3 regions of the Kribbella italica genome follow, and region 2 is predicted to be linked to each of the others. Evidence: predicted binding sites of a transcription regulator. Region 2 holds the regulator's gene; each other region holds the start of a gene.
The links. The regulator HrcA, encoded in region 2, represses chaperone genes, less so after heat shock. The targets are predictions, from matches to a motif close to TTGGCACTCGNNNNNNNCGAGTGCCAA.
Positions count from the first base shown of each region.

Region 1: a site for HrcA is predicted at 3,724-3,750, ahead of groES (co-chaperone GroES). Genes of this name have one in related genera too.
Region 3: a site for HrcA is predicted at 4,656-4,682, ahead of HDA39_RS44130 (FmdB family zinc ribbon protein). Genes of this name have one in related genera too.

Region 1 covers NZ_JACHMY010000001.1:5,105,098-5,111,673, forward strand. Annotated here, with positions in the region: gene HDA39_RS23725 (hypothetical protein) at 1-711, opposite strand, end outside; gene shbA (RNA polymerase sigma factor ShbA) at 704-1,324, opposite strand; gene groL (chaperonin GroEL) at 1,547-3,166, opposite strand; gene groES (co-chaperone GroES) at 3,287-3,583, opposite strand; gene HDA39_RS23745 (peptidoglycan-binding domain-containing protein) at 3,887-4,099, shown strand; gene HDA39_RS23750 (peptidoglycan-binding domain-containing protein) at 4,193-4,804, shown strand; gene HDA39_RS23755 (class I SAM-dependent methyltransferase) at 4,827-5,990, shown strand; gene HDA39_RS23760 (NUDIX hydrolase) at 6,111-6,576, opposite strand, start outside.
Region 2 covers NZ_JACHMY010000001.1:422,996-429,571, forward strand. Annotated here, with positions in the region: gene HDA39_RS02195 (NCS1 family nucleobase:cation symporter-1) at 1-281, opposite strand, end outside; gene HDA39_RS02200 (MBL fold metallo-hydrolase) at 361-1,260, opposite strand; gene HDA39_RS02205 (EF-Tu/IF-2/RF-3 family GTPase) at 1,284-1,628, opposite strand; gene HDA39_RS02210 (ThuA domain-containing protein) at 1,761-2,402, shown strand; gene HDA39_RS02215 (Gfo/Idh/MocA family protein) at 2,387-3,490, shown strand; gene hrcA (heat-inducible transcriptional repressor HrcA) at 3,584-4,603, shown strand; gene dnaJ (molecular chaperone DnaJ) at 4,629-5,765, shown strand; gene HDA39_RS02230 (16S rRNA (uracil(1498)-N(3))-methyltransferase) at 5,789-6,576, shown strand, end outside.
Region 3 covers NZ_JACHMY010000001.1:4,771,138-4,777,713, forward strand. Annotated here, with positions in the region: gene HDA39_RS22135 (penicillin acylase family protein) at 1-1,695, opposite strand, end outside; gene HDA39_RS22140 (DUF1203 domain-containing protein) at 1,795-2,256, shown strand; gene HDA39_RS22145 (hypothetical protein) at 2,216-4,483, opposite strand; gene HDA39_RS44130 (FmdB family zinc ribbon protein) at 4,703-5,059, shown strand; gene HDA39_RS22155 (SAF domain-containing protein) at 5,131-5,742, shown strand; gene HDA39_RS22160 (MscL family protein) at 5,929-6,315, shown strand.

The DNA of each region.
Region 1 (6,576 bases), 4.7 Mb from region 2:
CGGCTCGCCGGTCGGCTCGTCCACCGGAACGGTCGGCTTGTCGACCGGCTTCTCGTCGGTCGGCTCGGCCGGCGGGATCAGCGGGTCGCGGGTACCGGCCTTGATGTCGACCTTCGGCGGCTCGGGCCGGGCCAGCGGCGGCTTCGGCATCACCGTCTCGAGCTCGGTCAGCCCGAGCGCGAGCGGGTCGGTCAGCCGCTGCTCGGCCTTGCGGACCTCGTCCTCGCGCTGGTCCTTGATCTTCTGCTGGTAGTCCTTGGTGACCTTGACGATCTGGGACTTGTCCAGCAGCGGCGATCCGTCGAGCTTCTCCTGCGGGAAGCTGGTCTGCGGCCGCAGCTGCTCGACCACCTTCTCGACGATCTTCTCGTACGGCGCCAGCGGGTCACCGTTGACGGCCGCCGCGACTCCCGACACCGACAGCGCCGCCACCGCGGCGACACCGACGGCCAGACCGCGGGCGGCGATCTTGCGGGTGAACGGATCGGTGACCGGGTTCAGCGCCGCGCAGCGGGCCAGGAAGCCCGCCGCGTCGTCGATCGTCTCCACCGGGAGCTCGTCCTCGACCTCGACCGCGAGCCGGAGTTCGGCCAGCAGTTTCAGGGTCGGGTCGTGCTCGCCCGCCTCCCACGCGGACTCCCCACCGGCTGCGAGCAGGTCGAGCAGCGCGTCATCGGCTTCGATCGCGTCTAAATCAAAGCGCTCAGCCATGTCGCTCCTCCCCTGCTCCTCGCTCCAGCTTTGCCTCATGCCCCACAAACCCCCTGAGCGTGTTCAACGCCCGATGCTGTGCGACCCTCACCGCCCCCGGTGTCATCCCCAGTGCCCGGCCGGTCTCCTCGGCTGACATCCCCGCTACCACCCGGAGCCGCAGGATCTCCCGCAGTTTCTCCGGCAATCTTTCCAGCAGGCCCACGATGTGCTGGACCTCGGAGTGCCTGACCGCGTGCTCCTCCGGCGTCGGGGACTCGTCGGCCCCGTCCGGCAGGTCCGGCGTCGACAGGTCCGCGACCGCGAACGCGCGCTGGGCGTCGGCGACCTTGCGGGCCGCGATCCCGTACACGAACGCCTCGAACGGCCGGCCCTCGTCGCGGTACCGGCCGAGCGCGCCGAACACCGCCACGCAGACCTCCTGCGCGACGTCGTCGACCATGTCGGCCCCGCCCGGATAGGTCCACAGGCGGGAGCGCACGTAACGATGTGCGACCGCGCGCACCCTGGTGAGCAGGTCGTTCAGAGTCCCGGGATCCCCACCGGCCGCCAGCGCGGCCAGATCCCTGAGCTCGACCCGGTCGTGGGTGTGCGGCATTTGTACCTCGGTCACCCCTCGCCCCCTCGTATCGGACCGGTCAGCCTGCAAGATGCTACGGCCCGGACGCCCCGCTGCCTAGTGGCAATCTGTGATCACTGAGCATTTTTCACTACAACTTGTCACTACCCCCTGGTATCCACAGGGTGGCCGATCCGGGGGGCCGGGAAACGCCACTGCCCGGCAGGTCCGAGGACCGGCCGGGCAGTGGGCGTACTACGGGGTGGTGCGGAGGAATCAGTGACCGTGGCCGTGGCCGTGACCGGCCGCGGCGGGCTCTTCTTCCTCGGGCTTGTCGACGACCAGGGTCTCCGTGGTGAGGAGCAGGGCCGCGATCGAGCCGGCGTTGGCCAGCGCGGAACGGGTCACCTTGACCGGGTCGAGAACACCCTGCGCGAGCAGGTCGCCGTACTCACCGGTGGCGGCGTTGAAGCCGCTTCCGACCTCGAGCTCGGCCACCTTGGCGGTCACGACGTACCCCTCGTAACCACCGTTCTCGGCGATCCAGCGCAGCGGCTCGACCACCGACTTGCGAACGATCCGGACACCGGCGAGCTCGTCGCCCTCCAGGCCCAGGTTGTCCTCCAGCACCGAGGCGGCGTGGACGAGAGCGGAGCCGCCACCGGCGACGATGCCCTCCTCGATCGCCGCACGGGTCGCCGAGACGGCGTCCTCGATGCGGTGCTTCTTCTCCTTCAGCTCGACCTCGGTGGCCGCGCCGACCTTGATCACGCAGACGCCACCGGCCAGCTTGGCCAGCCGCTCCTGCAGCTTCTCGCGGTCCCAGTCGGAGTCGGTGCGCTCGATCTCGGCCTTGATCTGGTTGACCCGGGCCTCGATCTCGTCGGACTTGCCGGCGCCCTCGACAACGGTGGTGTTGTCCTTGCTCACGACGATCCGCCGCGCGGTGCCGAGCACCTCGAGGCCGACCTGGTCGAGCTTCAGCCCGACCTCGGGAGCGATCACCTGCGCGCCGGTCAGCGCGGCCAGGTCCTCCAGCATCGCCTTGCGGCGGTCACCGAAGCCCGGGGCCTTGACGGCCACGGAGGTGAAGTTGCCACGGATCTTGTTGACCACCAGGGTCGACAGGGCCTCGGCCTCGACGTCCTCGGCGATGATCAGCAGCGTCTTGCCCGACTGCACGACCTTCTCCAGCAGCGGGAGCAGGTCCGCGACGGCGGAGATCTTGTTCTGGCTGATCAGGATGTACGGGTCGTCCAGCACCGCTTCGCCGGCCTCGGCGTCGGTGATGAAGTACGGCGAGATGAAGCCCTTGTCGAACTGCATGCCCTCGGTGAACTCGAGCTCGGTGCCGAAGGTGTTCGACTCCTCGACGGTGATCACACCGTCCTTGCCGACCTTGTCGAAGGCGTCCGCGATCAGGCCGCCGATCTCGGCGTCCCGGGCGGAGATGGTGGCGACGTGGGCCATGTCGCCCTTGTCGTCGACCGGGCGGGCGGTCTCGATCAGACGGGCGGAGACGGCCTCGACGGCAGCCTCGATGCCCTTCTTGAGCCCCATCGGGTTGACCCCGGCAGCGACGGCCCGCAGGCCCTCGTGCACGAGCGCCTGGGCCAGCACCGTGGCGGTGGTGGTCCCGTCACCGGCGACGTCGTTCGTCTTGGTGGCGACCTCCTTGGCCAGCTGCGCGCCGAGGTTCTCGAACGGGTCGTCCAGCTCGACCTCACGGGCGACGGTGACACCGTCGTTGGTGATGGTCGGGGCGCCCCACTTCTTGTCCAGCACGACGTAGCGGCCCTTGGGCCCCAGCGTCACCTTCACCGTGTTCGCGAGCTTGTCGACGCCACGCTCCAGGGCGCGCCGCGCGTTCTCGTCGAACTCGAGGATCTTCGGCATGGAAAAACCAGTCCCTCTCTGAATTCTTGCGTTCAATGGCCCAGCCGGTTCTGGACCGACTCCGCCCCGGCGCCGGTGATCGGCACCGGGGCGGTGTCAGTCAGAAACTCTGAGCAGTCGTCACTTGCTGACGACGGCGAGGATGTCGCGGGCGCCCAGGATCAGGTAGTCCTGGCCGTCGTACTTGACCTCGGTGCCGCCGTACTTGGAGTAGATGACCTTGTCGCCGACGGCGACGTCCAGCGGGACGCGGTTGCCGTTGTCGTCGATGCGGCCGGGGCCGGTGGCGAGGACCTCGCCCTCCTGCGGCTTCTCCTTGGCGGTGTCCGGGATCACCAGGCCGGACTTCGTGGTCTGCTCGGCTTCGAGCGGCGCAACGAGGACGCGGTCCTCGAGCGGCTTGATCGTGACCGACACTTGCTGACCTCCACGGTCGAGTTCTTGATGGTTCACAGTGCGTCAGGACGGCCGTCCCGCCGCCTGCCGTCGCGGGGGTCAGGGGCCGGGGCCGCTGGCACCCTCCGAGGGAGAGTGCCAACACCGAATCTAGGCCGCGATTAGCACTCGGTCAACTCGAGTGCCAGAAATAACCCGTCGGCGAACATCACGAACCGGCCGGGCACTCAACCTCGAGCCGGCAACTGCAACCTCAAGTACGGCGACAACCCGTTCCGTGACCCGCGCTACGACACCGGCGACCCGGAGCTGGCCATCAAGACGCTGCAGCGGAACCTGAACTATTGCTACGGCTCCAAGCTCACCGTCGACGGCCGGTACGGCAGCAGGACCAAGGCGGCGGTCGCGGCGGTCCAGCGCCGGCACAAGATCACCGCGGACGGTGTCTACGGCCCGCAGACCCGGTCCGCGATGAACTGGCGGCTGTGGCACCCGAAGCTCGGGATCTGGAGCGACGGCTGCTACAGCCCGCTGTAACCCGTTCCGTACTTTCTGCGACCGAGGACTGGGCGTGGGCGGTTCGGCGTGGGACCGTTCTGAGTGGAGCGACCACCAGTTCGAGGAGCCCGGATGAAACTCTCCCTCGCGTTGAAGAAGCCGTCGGGCAAGGCGATGGTCGCGATCGCCGCGCTGGTGGTCAGTCCGATCGCCGTGGGAGTGGCTGCCGCTGGTGGCCACTCCGGCACGGACACCCCGCAGGGCGCGGGCGCACCGGCCGCCGCGACCGCACCCGAGCCGGCGCCTGGTGAGGTCGCCGGGCCGGCCGCCGACCTCGGCGTACGGGCTGCTGCTGCGGCGGCTGCGCTGGAGCAGTGCCGGAGCGCCCGGCTCGTCCCTGCCGGGAACGGGTGGGGCGTACCGGCTCCGTCGGTCTGGGAGAGCAGCAGCACCCGCTGCAACCTGAAGTACGGCGACGACCCGCAGCGCGGCAACGAGCGGTTCGGCGACCCGGACACCGCCATCCGCACGCTCCAGCGGAACCTGAACTACTGCTACGGCTCCAAGCTCACGGTCGACGGCGTGTACGGCAGCAACACCCGCGCGATCGTCAGGCAGGTGCAGAGGCGCCACAAGCTCGCAGCGGACGGCATCTACGGCCCGCAGACCCGTTCGGCGATGAACTGGCGGCTTTACCACTCGGCCAAGGGCATCTGGAGCAGCGGCTGCTACAGCTCGCTGTGAGTGCTCAGCGCAGAATGAGCGCGTGACACCCCACTCGATCACCACACTGCTCACCTCACCCGGGTCCGACGTACTGGCCGAGGCCTGTGCGTCCTTCACGCCCGGCGGCGAGCTACAGCTGGTCGAGAAGCTCCGCCGCCGGTACGACGCCGCGGTGGTCACCGCCGCGGTCACGCAGGCGTCGCTGCGGCACCGGGCGGTCGCCAAGTTCGGCGCGGACGACGCGGCCCGGATGTACTTCACCCCGGACGGGCTGGAGCAGTCCACGCGGACCGCGGTCGCCGCACACCGCTCGACCCGGATCGCATCAGCAGTGCCTGGCGCTTCGGTGATCGACCTGGGCTGTGGCATCGGTGGCGACCTCATCAGCGCGGCACGGGCCGGCCTGCGGGTCACCGGCGTCGAGCGCGACCCGGCAACGGCCGCAGCGGCTGCGGCCAACCTGGTTGCGCTGGGCCTGTCCGGTGAGGTGCTGCTGGGCGATGCGGAGGAGCAGGACCTGTCGCCGTACGAGGTGGTGTTCGCTGATCCGGCGCGGCGGGCGGACGGTCGACGGGTGTTCGACCACAACGCGTACTCGCCACCGTGGTCGTTCATCAGCTCGCTGCTGGAGGGCACGGCGTGCGTGAAGGTCGCACCGGGGATCCCGCACGACGCCGTACCGGAGGGGGTCGAGGCGGAGTGGGTGAGCGACGCCGGTGAGGTCAAAGAGGCTGCGCTGTGGTCCGGCAAGCTGCACGGCGGCGCTGCGCGGCGGGCGACGCTGTTGCCGAGTGGCGCTTCGGTTGCTGTCGCGCCAGAGGCTGAGGTGGGGCCGGTCGGCCGGTACATCTATGAGCCGGACGGCGCTGTGGTGCGAGCCGGGTTGGTGACGGCGGTCGCTGCGGAGGTGAACGGCTGGCTGCTGGACCCGCGGATCGCCTACGTGACCGGGCCGTTCCTGGTGGAGACGGCGCTGGCGTCGGCGTACGAGGTGATCGAAGCGCTGCCGTACAAGGAGAAGGCGCTGAAATCGTGGGTGCGGACCAACGACATCGGGACGCTGGAGATCAAGAAGCGTGGGGTCGAGGTGGATCCGGCGGTGCTGCGGAAGAAGCTCGCGCCGAAGGGTTCGCAGACGGCGACGCTGATCATCACGCGGATCGGGCGGGACGCTGTGGCGTACTCGTGCCGGCGTCCGGGCTGACTTGCACTCGCGGAGTATTCGAACATATACTCGAACACGAGAGCGGGCCCCTGGGAGCCTGCCGACGGGCGAGGTGCTGCGCTCGTTGCCGACGACTCCCGGGGGCCCGCCACTAACGTTCTAGTGGTCTTTGGCGGGCCAGGGGGAGTCGGCGGGGCGGAGCGCGTCGAAGCCTTCGCCGTGGAGTGCGGCCCAGGCGGCCAGCGAACCCATGACCAGGAGCGGGTTGTGCAGGTCGCCGGCCAGCGCCGCCTTCACGACGTCCTCGAGCGGCGCCCAGACCGTCTCCATGTCGGCTTCCTCGTGCAGCCGGTCGTACACCTCGTCGGCCGCCGAGAGCTCCCGCGCGAGGAAGATCCGCACCGCCTCGGTCGTCAGCCCCGGCGAGGTGAACGCGTCCACGAGGACCCGCCAGTCGCCGGCCTTGGTCGCGGCCTCCTCCCACAGCTCCCGCTCAGCGCCGAGCCGGTAAGCCTCACCCTGGACGTCGAGCAGCCCGGCGGGCGGCTCGAGCAGGCGGTAGCCGACCGGGTGCCGGTACTGGCGGACGAGCAGCATCCGGTGGTTCTCGTCGAGCGCCACCACA
Region 2 (6,576 bases):
AGCAGCAGCGGCACCAGCACGATCAGGTTGCCCAACGTGATGGTGAGGAAGGCCTGCAGCCAGTTCATCCCGAGCGCGACCAGGCCGGAGGCGAGCAGGTAGCTGGGGATGTTGTGCGCCATCCCCATCCACAGCGCCGCGTAGTTGTACGTCGTCCAGCGCCGCTGACTGATCCGGGTCGGCGCGAGCTCCTCGTTGCCGTACCGGCTCTGCGTGACCACGGTCGGGTCGTCGAGCTCGACCCTTCCGTCCGGGTGATCGAGCTGATCCGTGCTGACCATCGGTCCCACCTCATCCCGTCGGGGCGCCTCGCACACAACGTGCGGGATGAGGTGTCACTGTGTCAACGGATAACCACGACTAGTGCTCGGGGCCCAGCAGTGGCAGCGTCGGGCGACGCGGAGCACCCAGTACGGCGTACCCACGGCGTACGGCGTGCTCCAGGTGCTCGATCGGCCAGGGCCAGTCGTCGGTGTGCTTCAGCGCGTCGTCGAGCGACGTCCCGGCGTGGTGCAGCCCGGAGATCGTGTTCGCGACCGTGCCGAGGCGCCCGGCCTGGTCGCGGACGAACTCCGCGTCGACGACCGCACCGTGTCCCGGGACCACCTTCGACTCCGCGCCGAGCAGCCCGATCACACGGTCGAGCGTCTCCGGCCACTCCAGCGGGTACGAGTCGTCGCCGTACGACGGCGGCGCGGACTCCTCGACCAGATCGCCCACGAAGAACACGTCGGCCTCCGGTACGACGACCACCGCGTCCCCGTCGGTGTGCGCGTTGCCCAGGTGCAGCAGCTCGACCCGCCGGCCGCCCAGGTCGATCACCTTGGCGACGGAGAAAGTGTTGTCGACGGCAACCAGTTCGGTCGCGGCGACCTCGGCGAGCACCTCGGCCGGGATCTCCGGGTACGCCGGGTCGGTGCCCGGGTGGTCGCGGTAGTGCTCCTGCAGCGCCGGCCCGCGCTCGGCCAGCGCCGTCGCGGCGTTCTCGTGCGCGTAGCTCGCGGCCTCCGTACCAGCTGCTTTGAGAATGGCTGAGTTCCCGAACGTGTGGTCGAAGTGCGCGTGCGTGTTCACGACCCACTTCACCGGCCGATCGGTCAGCTCCCGGATCTCGGCCAGCACCTGCTCGGCCTGCGCGGTCGACGCCCGCGGATCGATCACCAGCGCGCCGTCGTCACCGACGACCAGCCCGACGTTCAGGTCCCACTCGCGATACCGGCGGACCCAGCATCGATCACCCAGCTCGGTCCACTCACTCATGCCACGGACTTTAGCCTTCGGTGTCAGGGGGTCAGCACGTCACCCTGCTGCACGTCCGACTTGTCCACATCCTTCAGCAGCAGCCCGACGTTGTCGCCCGCGACCGCCTGGTCGGTGGTCCGCCGGAACATCTCGACCCCGGACACGACCGTCCGCAGCACCTCGGCCCCGCCGCGCTGCACCCCGACGGAGTCGTTCACGCGGATCACCCCGGCCAGCACCCGCCCGGTGACGACGGTGCCACGACCGGTGATCGAGAACACGTCCTCCACCCGCAGCTGGAACGGCACGTCGTCCTGCACCCGCGGCGCCGTCGTCGTCACGGCGTCCTGCGGCCGCTCGTCGTTCTTCCAGAACTTCCATCCCATATCAGTGACCCTATGTCGTGGCCGGTTCCGGTAAGCGATATCCACCGGCTGGGAAGGGGCTTGAAGGGCCGGTGGGACGCGCCTAGGGTCGCCTAGGCGGTTCACAGATCCGATCTCTGAAGGGCAGGCGGCGTGACGACACGACGGGCACTGGTGGTCCGGGGCGGCTGGGAAGGCCATCTCCCGGTCGAGGCGACCGAGCTGTTCATCCCCTTCCTGCGGGACAACGACTTCGAGGTCACCGTCTCGGACAGCACCTCGAGCTACCTCGATCTGGACGGCACCGACCTGGTGCTGCAGTGCATCAGCATGGGTGAGATCACCGCCGAGGAGACCAAGGGCCTGGAGGCCGCGGTCCGCGCCGGGACCGGTCTGGCCGGCTGGCACGGCGGCATCGTCGACTCGTTCCGCGGCAACGTGGACTACAGCTTCATGACCGGCGGCCAGTTCATCTCGCACCCGGGCGGTTTCGTCGACCACCGGATCGAGGTGGTCGCCGACCACCCGATCGTCGAGGGCATCGAGCAGTTCGACCTGCACACCGAGCAGTACTACGTGCACGCCGACCCGAGCAACAACGTCCTGGCGACGACCACCTTCCGGGCGCACCCGGACTACCCGTGGATCGAGGGCGCGACGATGCCCGCGGTCTGGACCCGCACCTGGGGCGACGGCAAGGTCTTCGTCTGTACGCCGGGCCACAGCCTCGCCGACCTGGACACCCCCGAGGTCCGCACGATCGTCGAGCGGGGGCTGCTGTGGGCGAGCAAGTGACCCGGATCGGGATCGTCGGCACCGGCGTCATCAGCGGCACCTACCTGGACCACCTGGCCAAGCTGCCGGGCGTCGAGGTGGCCGCGGTGGCCGACCTGGACGTGTCGCGGGCCCAGACCGTGGCCGACGCGCACCCCGGCGTACGGCCGTTGTCATCGGACGACCTGCTGGCCGACCCCGACGTCGACGTGGTACTCAACCTGACCATCCCGGCCGCGCACGCGCCGGTGCACCGGGCCGCGCTCGAGGCCGGCAAGCACACGTACGGCGAGAAGCCGCTGGCCGTCGACCGGGCCGAGGCCAAGCCGCTGCTCGAGCTCGCCGAGGCGAAGGGCCTGCGGATCGGTTGTGCGCCGGACACCGTGCTCGGCACCGGGACGCAGACCGCGCGCGCCGTGATCGACCGCGGCGACATCGGCGTACCGACTGCTGCGAGTGCGTCGTTCGTCACGCCTGGGCACGAGCTGTGGCACCCGGCGCCGGAGTTCTACTACCAGCCCGGCGGCGGCCCGCTACTCGACATGGGTCCGTACTACGTGACCAGTCTGGTGACCCTGCTCGGCCCGGTACGCCGGGTGACCGGGCGCGCTGGGCGCTCGCAGGACGAGCGCAAGGTGCACACCGGGCCGCGGGCCGGGGCGATCTTCCCGGTCGACGTCCCGACGCACGTCACCGGCATCCTCGAGCACGAGTCGGGCGCGCTGACGACCGTGCTGATGTCGTTCGACGTGTGGGCCGCGCGGCTGCCGCGGATCGAGATCTACGGCACCGACGGCAGCCTGTCCGTCCCCGACCCGAACGCGTTCGACGGCACGGTCGAGATCGCGACCGCCGCCCAGCGCGAGTGGACCGAGGTCCCGGTGGCCGGCGGGTACGCCGGAGCAGGGCGGGGTGTCGGGGTTGCTGACCTGGCGCGCGCGATCCGTACCGGCGGGCCGCATCGCGCGGACGGTGCGCTGGCGTTCCACGTGCTCGACGTCCTGGAGTCACTGCTCGAAGCGGCCGCCAAGGACCAGCCGGTGGACGTCACCAGCACGGTCGAGCGCCCGGCCGCAGTACCGTTGGGAGCCTCGCCCGAAACTGCCTGATCAGCGAACCGCTGCTACGGGTCGGTAGACTGGCACTCGGACTGACTGAGTGCCAGTCGGGACGTTACGGCCGACCGAGAGAGGGTGGTGCGCGTGCTGGACGAGCGCAAACTGGACGTGCTCCGGGCCATCGTCGAGGACTACGTGGCGACCCACGAGCCGGTCGGGTCCAAGACCCTGGTCGACCGGCACAACCTCGGCGTCTCGCCGGCGACGGTGCGCAACGACATGGCCGCGCTGGAGGAGGAGGGGTACATCACCCAGCCGCACACCAGCGCCGGCCGGATCCCGACCGACGCCGGGTACCGGCTGTTCGTCGACAAGCTGAGCACGGTCAAGACGCTGTCCGCGGCGGAGAAGAAGGCGATCTCGTCGTTCCTCGGTGGCGCGGTGGACCTGGACGACGTCGTACGGCGTACCGTCCGGCTGCTCGCGCAGATCACCCGCCAGGTCGCGATCGTGCAGTACCCGACGCTGATCCGCTCCAGCGTCCGGCACGTCGAGGTCGTCACGATGACCCCGCGGCGGTTGCTGCTGGTGCTGATCACGAGCACCGGCCGGGTCGAGCAGCGGATCGTCGAGACCCACGCCGACGTCGACGAGCAACTGGTCGCCGACCTGCGCTCCCGGCTCAACACCGTGCTCACCGGCCAGCGGCTGACCGACGCGACGACCGCGCTGACCAGCGTGGCCGAGACCTTCCCGCCGGCCGACCGGCCGTTCGTCGCGGCGATCGTGACGACGCTGCTGGAGGCCTTCACCGACGAGGGCGAGCAGCGGATCGCGGTCGGCGGCGCGGCCAACCTGACCCGGTACGGCGACGACTTCGAGCGCAACGTGAAACCCGTGCTGGAAGCGCTCGAGGAGCACGTGATCCTGCTCAAGCTCCTCGGCGAGGCGACCCATCCGCAGACCCTCACGGTGCGGATCGGGCACGAGAACCCGTACGAGGGGCTGGCCACGACCTCGGTGGTCGCGACCGGCTACGGCCCCAAGTCGGAGGCGCTGGCCACCCTCGGCATCGTCGGCCCGACCCACATGGACTACCCCAGCACGATGGGCGCCGTCCGCGCCGTCGCCCGCTACGTCAGCCAGATCCTGGCCGACTCATGACGTTCCCCTACCTCTGGTCTGGAGTATGAGCACCGATTACTACGCCGTTCTCGGCGTCAGCCGTGACGCGTCCCAGGACGAGATCAAGAAGGCCTACCGCAAGCTGGCCCGCCAGTACCACCCGGACGTGAACGACTCCGAGGACGCGCACGCCAAGTTCCAGGAGATCGGCCGCGCCTTCCAGGTGCTGAGCGACCCGCAGAAGAAGCAGGTCCACGATCTCGGCGGCGACCCGTTCGCGAGCGCCGGACCGGGTGGCGCGGGCTTCGGCCAGGCGTTCACCTTCACCGACATCATGGACGCCTTCTTCGGCCAGACCGGCGGAGCGACCCGAGGGCCGCGACCGCGGACCCGGCGCGGCCAGGACGCGCTGATCCCGCTGCGGATCGACCTGAGCGAGGCCGCGTTCGGTACGACGCGCGAGCTGAAGGTCGACACCGCCGTCCTGTGCCCGACCTGTACGGGGTCCGGCGCGGCGGCCGGGTCCGAGCCGGTCACCTGCGAGGTCTGCCACGGACGCGGCGAGGTCACGCACACGCAGCGCTCGTTCCTCGGTGAGGTCCGGACGATGCGCCCGTGCCCGAACTGCCGCGGCTTCGGGACGACGATCCCGAGCCCGTGCGTCGAGTGCTCCGGCGACGGGCGCGTGCGCTCCCGCCGTACGGTCACGGTGAAGATCCCCGGCGGTGTCGACAGCGGCACCCGCGTACAGCTGTCCGGCCAGGGCGAGGTCGGCCCCGGCGGCGGTCCGGCCGGCGACCTGTACGTCGAGATCGAGGTCGAGCCGCACGAGATCTTCAGCCGCAACGGCGACGACCTGCACTGCACGGTCACGCTGCCGATGACCGCCGCCGCGCTCGGCACGACGATCGACCTGCCGACGCTGGAAGGCGAGACCACCCCGCTGGAGATCCGCCCCGGCACGCAGTCCGGCACCGCGATGACCCTGACCGCCCGCGGTGTCCCGCGCCTGCGGCACGCCGGCCGCGGTGACCTGATCGTCCAGATCATCGTCGAGACCCCGACGAAGATCGACGACAGCCAGGCCCAGATCCTCCGCGACCTCGCCGCGGCCCGCGGCGAGGAACGCCCCCAGGGCCAGGTCCAAGCCACCCACAAGGGCGTCTTCGGCCGCCTCCGCGACGCCTTCGGCGCCCACTGAACAGCCAGACCCAGACACCGACGATGGGACTCGCCGTCTTCTACTTGGCAGACCTGGGCGAGCCGCCGCTGGACGGCGACGCCGGCGTGATGCCGGGCCTGGGCGCTCGCCCGAGCGCCCAGCAGCTCGCCGATGCCGGCGTAGCCCGCGACCCCGGAGGGGCCGACGCGATGCCGGGCCCGGGCGCTCGCCCGGGCGCCCAGCCCACCGGTCCCGGCGTAGCCGGCGAGCCCGGAGGCGCCGACGCGATGCCGGCCCCGGGCGCTCGCCCGGGCGCCCAGCCCATCGCTCCCGGCGTAGCCGGCGAGCCCGGAGGCGCCGACGTGATGCCGGGCCTGGGCGCTCGCCCGAGCGCCCAGCAGGTCGCCGATGCCGGCGTAGCCGACGAGCTCGGCGGGGCGGATGCTCTCGCGGGCCCCGCGGCTGCTCCCGGCGTAGCCGCTGAGCCCGGGGGCGGCGGCTCCTCCTCTCCCCCCTCCTCCGAGGGGGGAGGAGCTGAGCTGGTGCTCGGCGGGGCCGAGGGGCGCCATGCGGCGGTGGTGCGGCGCATCACCCCGGGGGAGCGTTTGCGGCTGACCGACGGTGCTGGGAACTTCGCCGAAGGATCAGTGACTCAGGCCTCCAAGTCCGGTGTCACCGTCGCGGTCGACCGCCGGGGGAGCGTGCCCAAGCCGACGCCGCGGTTGGTCGTCGTACAGGCGCTGCCCAAGGGGGAGCGGGCTGAGCTTGCCGTGGAGATGCTGACCGAGGTCGGCGTCGACCTCATCGTTCCGTGGAACGCGGAGCGCAGTCAGTTCCGGGCCAACCCCGA
Region 3 (6,576 bases), 4.3 Mb from region 2:
CGAGCGGTAGCCGTAGTCCCAGTCGTTGGTCAGGTCGTAGCGGTACGACTTCGGCACGACCGCCTGGTTCGCGGTGACGATGATGCCGTCGGCCGGGTCGAACTCGGTCGGCATCGCCTGGAACGGGATGAACCCGGCCCACTCGTACTTCGGGTCCCAGCCGGGGACCGGCCAGTCGCCGGTGCCGGCCCGGCGGATCGGGACCTTGCCCGGCGCCTGGTAGCCGATGTGGCCCTCGCGGTCGGCGTACACGAGGTTCTGCGACGGGACCTCGAACAGGGTGGCCGCGGTCCGGAAGGCGGACCAGCTCTGCGCCTTGTTCATGGCGAAGATCGCGTCGGCCGTCCGGCCCGGGGTGAGCGCGGTCCACTTCAGGGCGATGCCGTACGGCTCGGTGCTCTTGCCCTTGGCGGCGAGCTCACCGGCCTGCTCGGCGTCGTCGTCGACGTCGGAGATCAGCGGGCCGTGCCGGCTCTCCCGGACGATGATCCGCTCCGGCTCCTTCTGGCCGGCGACCTTGAACTCCTCGGTCCGCAGCTTCAGCGGCTCGACCTTGCCGTTGTAGAGCGCGCCGTTGCCGGTCAGGCGCTCCAGGTAGAGGTCCTGAACGTCGGGGTCGAGGTTGGTGAAGCCCCAGGAGATCGCGCTGTTGTGGCCGATCACCACACCGGGCAGACCGGAGAAGCTGAAGCCGGCCACGTCGAACGGGCACTGCGGGCTGAACTTGTTGCAGTGCAGCCCGACCTGCGTCCAGATGCCCGGCATGGTCGCGCCCAGGTGTGGGTCGTTGGCCAGCAGCGGCTTGCCGCTGGTGGTGTGCTCGCCGGAGACCACCCAGGAGTTGGAGCCGATGCCGTCACCGCGGCCGAGCAGGAGCGGCAGGCCCTTGGCGACCTTGTCCACGCTGTCGAGCGACTTGAGCAGCTCCTTGCTGAACATCGCCCGGGCCGGCGCCTCGCTGTCGACCGGCGCGGTGGTGAACTTGTTCTCCTCGTCGACGGCGCCGCTGGACAGGATCGGCTCGTTGCGGCTGTACGGGTACGCCGGGTAGAGGCTGTCGATCGTCTTGGCCGGCAATGACGCGGCCAGCTTGGTCCGGGTGATCTCCTCCTCCATGTTGCCGCCGAGGTCCCAGGCCATCGCCTTCAGCCAGGCCAGCGAGTCGGCCGCCGTCCACGGCTCGGGCCGGTAGTCGGTGCCCTTGAGCGACAGTACGGCGTACTCGAGGCTGAGCCCGGAGCCGCTGTGCTGGTCGAGGTAGGAGTTCACGCCGCGGGCGTAGTCGTCCAGGTACTGCCGGGTGGCCGGGCTGAGCAGGCCCAGCTCCTTCTCGGCGACCCGGCGCCAGCCGAGCGTCCGGACGAACTTGTCGGTCTCCAGGGCGTCCGCGCCGAACAGCTCGGCCAGCCGGCCGGACGTGACGTGCCGGCGGAAGTCCATCTCGAAGAACCGGTCCTGGGCCGCGACGTAGCCCTGGGCGGCGAACAGGTCGGCCGGCCTGTCGGCGTAGATCTGCGGGATGCCGTTGGCGTCGCGGACCACCTCGACGTCGGCGTCCAGGCCGGTCAGCTCGATCGTGCCGTCGTAGGAGGGGAAGGAGTGGCGGACGACGAAAATGCCGGTCCCGGCCACCACGAGCAGGACGGTGGCCAGCGCAATTCCGCTGATGACGAGTAACCGAAGCAGGCGACGCACGGACCCAACCGTAGAGAATGCCGCCCCGCACCCCAAATGCTGATACCGGTCCTTAACGCTGCGTACTCACACCAGCGGGTCCCCCAACGTTCCACGGTCATGTCCAGCGAACTCGAGTTCCTGCCCGTTCCGGCCACCGATCTGGACCGGATCCGATGCAACGGCCACGACGACCACGGCAACCAGCTGGTCGGCTTCGACTCCGGCGCGGGGGCGCCGCTGCGGTGCTGCCTGCGGATGTCCACCGAGGGTGAGCGGATCGCCCTGGTCGCCTACCGGCCGTCACCACTCGGCGGTCCGTACGCCGAAGTCGGCCCGGTCTTCGTCCACTTCTCCGAATGCTCCGGGTACGACGGTCCGGACTTCCCCGCCGACTTCCGCGAGCGGCGCGCCGTACTGCGTCCGTACGACGCGACCGGGCGGATGCTGGACGGCGTACTGGCCGAGCCCGGCACCGCTCCTGGCGAGCTGAAGCGGCTCTTCGACGACCCAGCCGTGGAGCTGGTCCACGTCCGCAACGTCATCGCGGGCTGCTGGAACTTCTCCGTACGCCGGGCGTAGCCGCGTCCTCCGTCGGCGCGGTCAGCGCGTAGACCGCGACCGCGCCGAGGGAGTAGCGGTGCTCGGCGAGGCCCTCGAGCTCGCCCGGCGGCCAGTCGAGGTTGGTGTCGAACACGAGCCAGCGGACGCCGTACTGGTTCCAGAGCTGGTCCAGGACACGCTTGGACGGCCGCTTGAAGGCACTGTCGTTCAGCTGCAGCAGCGGCTGGTTCCAGAACGGGCCGTTGATCGCGGCGTCGGCGTTCCGCCGGCCCTGCGCCGTCGGTGTGTAGGCCCAGCCCTCCACCAGCACCCGCCGCTCGGAGTAGGCGGCGAGCCAGAAGTTGCGGGCGTCGCAAGTCCTGTCCGCGTAGACCGGTGTGCAGTGCGAGTTGGTGGCGAGCTTGTCGCCGACAGCGGAGTGGTCGCGGATGTAGCGAGCGGCCTCGGCGCCTCCGGTCGGGACCTGCCGCCTGGTCTGCCGGCACTCCGGCCGGTCCGGACCAGCGACACAGACCTGGTCGGTGAGGGTGGTCACCATCGTCTTCGGGACGTTGACCGCGGCCGCGCCCAGGACGATCAGGATGCCCAGGCCGAGGGCGGCTGTGCGCTCCGCCGTACGGCTGAGGACCAGTGCCGCGAGTCCGGCGACCAGCAGGACGGCCGCCCAGGGCCAGATCACTTGGAAGCTGACAGCCAGCACGCCTTGGCCACTCCGCGGTCTGCGCGGAGTCAGGTAAGCCACGACCTGCGCCAGCACCATCCCGCCTGCCAGGGCGAGCAGCAGCCGCGGCCCGATCTGCCGGAGCCTGGGTCCACTCAGCAGCAGGGTCAGCCCCCAGGCCGAGGCCGCGATGGCGAACGGGAAGGCCGCCCGCAGGAAGTACAGCTGGCTGAACCCCGGATGTCGGAGCAGAGCAGCCGCGGCGATCCCCGCGAGGACGAAGCCGGCGAGGAAGACCGCGGCCGGGTCCTTCCACTTGCGCTCGCGGGCGAAGCCCAGCATCCCGAGGCCGGCCAGCGACCAGGAGACGAGGAGGGTGGCGCCCGTCGTACCGATGACCACGGCGGCTGCGGCGTGGTCGCTGTAGCGGCTCTCGAAGCCGACGCGACCGGCCATCGCGCGGAAGGCCTGGCCCGGGCCGAAGGCGATGCCGGACGAGCCGGCGCTGAACAGGACGAACTGGGCAAATCTTAACGCGGCCAGGACGGCCAGACCGAGTCCCACGGAGGTCCGGTCGAGTCTGCGCTCGGTCACCAGCCTCACGGCGATGGCCAGAGCGACTGCCACCACCAGCAGCGGCACGAAGGACGCCTTGGCCCCGGCGAGCGCTGCCAGGCCGATGACCAGCAGGAGCCAGGTGCCGCGGTGTGGATCCCGGCGGAGTAGGCAGACGATCGAGTAGACGACGGGGAACGCCAGTACTACGGCGAACGCGTGCGTGGGGCTGTACATCAGGACAGCACTCGAGTACGCCGCCTGGCTGATCAGATCGCGACCGCCCCAGCCGTAGACGTCGAAGCTGGTGACCGTCACCAGCAGCCAGGCGGCCAACGGGCCGGCCCACGACTTGCGGGCGAGCCTGGTGGCCAGGGCTGCGACGGAGAGGATCGGGACGAGGGCAGCCGTCACCGGCATCAGGCGGCGGAGCAGGACGTCCAGCTCGATCCCGGTCTGCCAGTTGGCCGCAGCCAGCTCGGCGTGGAGGAACCAGTGGTAGTCGAGCTGCTGGCCGGTGACGAAGGGGATCTGGCCGGGCAGGTGGTGCTTCAACTCGGCGGCCAGGGCCAGCTGGTACGGCATGTCGCTGTACTGGAAAGCTGCGTCCGGGAACGCGATCGGCTCGATCTGGAGACCGGCACGGGTGATCACCCACAGGCCCAGCGCCACGGCTCCGGCAACAGACCAGGCCCACCAGGTCGGCATCGGAGACCGCTTGCTGCGCCAGTACGGGCGGAGGTGCTTGAGCGCTGTGAACGCCGCGATCGTCAGGAGTGGGACGGCCAGCGGGAGGTAGGGGATGCCGATGGCCCGGCCCGGGAGATAGCTCAGGATCGACAGCGCGAACCCGAAGCCGGTCCCGAAGGCCAGATCGACCGCGAACCCGTCCTCATTCCCGCGCAGCAGTCGCCACAGCAGGACGCCGGGCAGCATGATCCCGAGGCTCAGGTAGGCGCTGTACGCCGCAATCGCGCTCCACGGCGTCCCGTACGCCGCCAGCACGACACCGGCGCCCGCCCACACCACGATCCCGGGCAGAACCGCGACTACGTCCCCCTGCCTTTTCCTGGTCCCTCCCCAGTGGTCCCACGCCTGAGGAGACGCTCGCCGAGGGCCGTCGGGTTGCACGGTGGCCGGAACCGACCGAAAACCGGTCCAGACCGCCGGAGTTGGAATACTGCGGCGCTCTGGCGCATTATTAGCAGTCGAGTAGTAGGAGTGCCAGACGGCCTGAAGGGGAAGAACGTGCCGACGTACCAGTACCAGTGCACCGACTGCGGCGAAGCGCTCGAGGTCCGGCAGAGCTTCACCGACGACGCGCTGACGGTCTGCCCGAACTGCCAGGGCACGCTGCGCAAGGTGTTCAACGCGGTGGGCGTGGTGTTCAAGGGCTCCGGCTTCTACCGCAACGACAGCCGCTCCTCGAGCACCAGCACGATCAGCGCGAAGTCGGACTCGTCGTCGTCCTCGTCGGACTCCTCGAAGTCGTCCTCGTCGTCCTCGGACTCCTCGAAGTCGGGCTCCTCCTCGTCGTCGAACTCGTCGGGCTCGTCCTCGTCCGGTGGCTCCTCGTCCGGTTCCAGCAAGACCAGCGCCGCCTGATCCCGCGCTCGTCGCGCGGGCCTGTGGACAACTGAATCGGCTTTTCCGGGGAAACTCGTACCTTCCCTGGCATGACGAACCTCTGGCACGACCTCATCCGCGCCGCCCGCTGGCACCGCCGGCTCCTCGCCGGCCTGTTCGCGGCGGCTGCCGTCTACTTCGGCCTGGCCTCCTTCTCACCGCCGGCCGCGGCGTCGACCGCGGTCCTCGCGGCAGCCCGCGACCTTCCCGGCGGCGTCACCCCGTCGGCCGGTGACCTCCGGGTGGTGCGACTACCACCGGCCTCGGTCCCCAACGGCGTCCTTCGACCGGACACCGATCTGGCCGACCGCGTCCTCGCGACCCCGGTGCGCGCCGGCGAACCACTCACCGACGCCCGATTCCTCACCCCCACAGCGGTTCCAGCCGGCCTGGTCGCCTACCCGCTCCGCCTCGACGATCCCGACATCGCCGCCCTCCTGCGCCCGGGCGACCACGTCGACCTGTACGCCGCCTCGGCCACGGCCGACCTTTCCGCCGCCCGCTTGGCGACTGAGGTCCGCGTCCTGGCACTGCCCGCGCCGAGCCGCTCGTCCGGTGGCGCTTTGGTGGTCCTCGCCACGTCTCCTTCGACCGCCGCCCGGTTGGCGCAGTCCACCACCAACTCGCGAATAGCCGTCGCTCTGACCCGGGACACCAGCTGACACGTTCACCGACCCCTTGAACGTCACTGAGCGGACATCTCCGACCACGATCCGCAGCCCTGCGGCGCGGTCCCTCGCCAGCCTCCGGACGGAGTCCTACGTTGGCCGGGTACAGATCGCCGCGGGTCCACCGGGACCCTCTCGTGGAGGCAGAAAGAGATGCTCAAGGGCTTCAAGGAATTCCTGATGCGAGGCAACGTCCTCGACCTGGCCATCGCCGTGGTCATCGGCACCGCCTTCGCCACCGTGGTGAAGACCGTCGTCGACAACCTGGTCAGCCCGCTGATCGCCTCACTCGGCGGCAGCAACGTGCAGGGGCTGGCCTGGACGGTCGTCGAGGGCAACCCGAAGTCGACCATCGACTTCGCTGCGATCATCAACGCGTTCATCGTCTTCTTCCTCACCGCGCTGGTCGTCTACTTCGTCCTCGTGGTCCCGATGAAGAAGATCCAGGACCGTCGCGCCGCCGCGGCCGCCGCCAAGGGCGAGGCCGAGCCGGAGCCGGAACCGCTGACCATGGACCAGCAACTCCTGGTCGAGATCCGCGACGCCCTCAAGGCCCGCCAGCAGTAGTCCGCCGTCGTCGGTGGCCCTGCCCGATCCCGGGCAGGGCCACCGACGAGACTCCCCCTCCCGCACACCCTCCGCGCACACCCTCCGCGCGCACCCTCCCGCACACCCTTCGCGCGCCCCCTCCCCGGACTGCGCCACCGACGAGGCCTCCCTCCCGCACGCTCCCCTCCCGCACGCTCCCCTCCCGCACGCTCCCCTCCCGCACGCTCCCCTCCCGCACGCTCCCCTCCCGCACGCTCCCCTCCCGCACGCTCCCCTCCC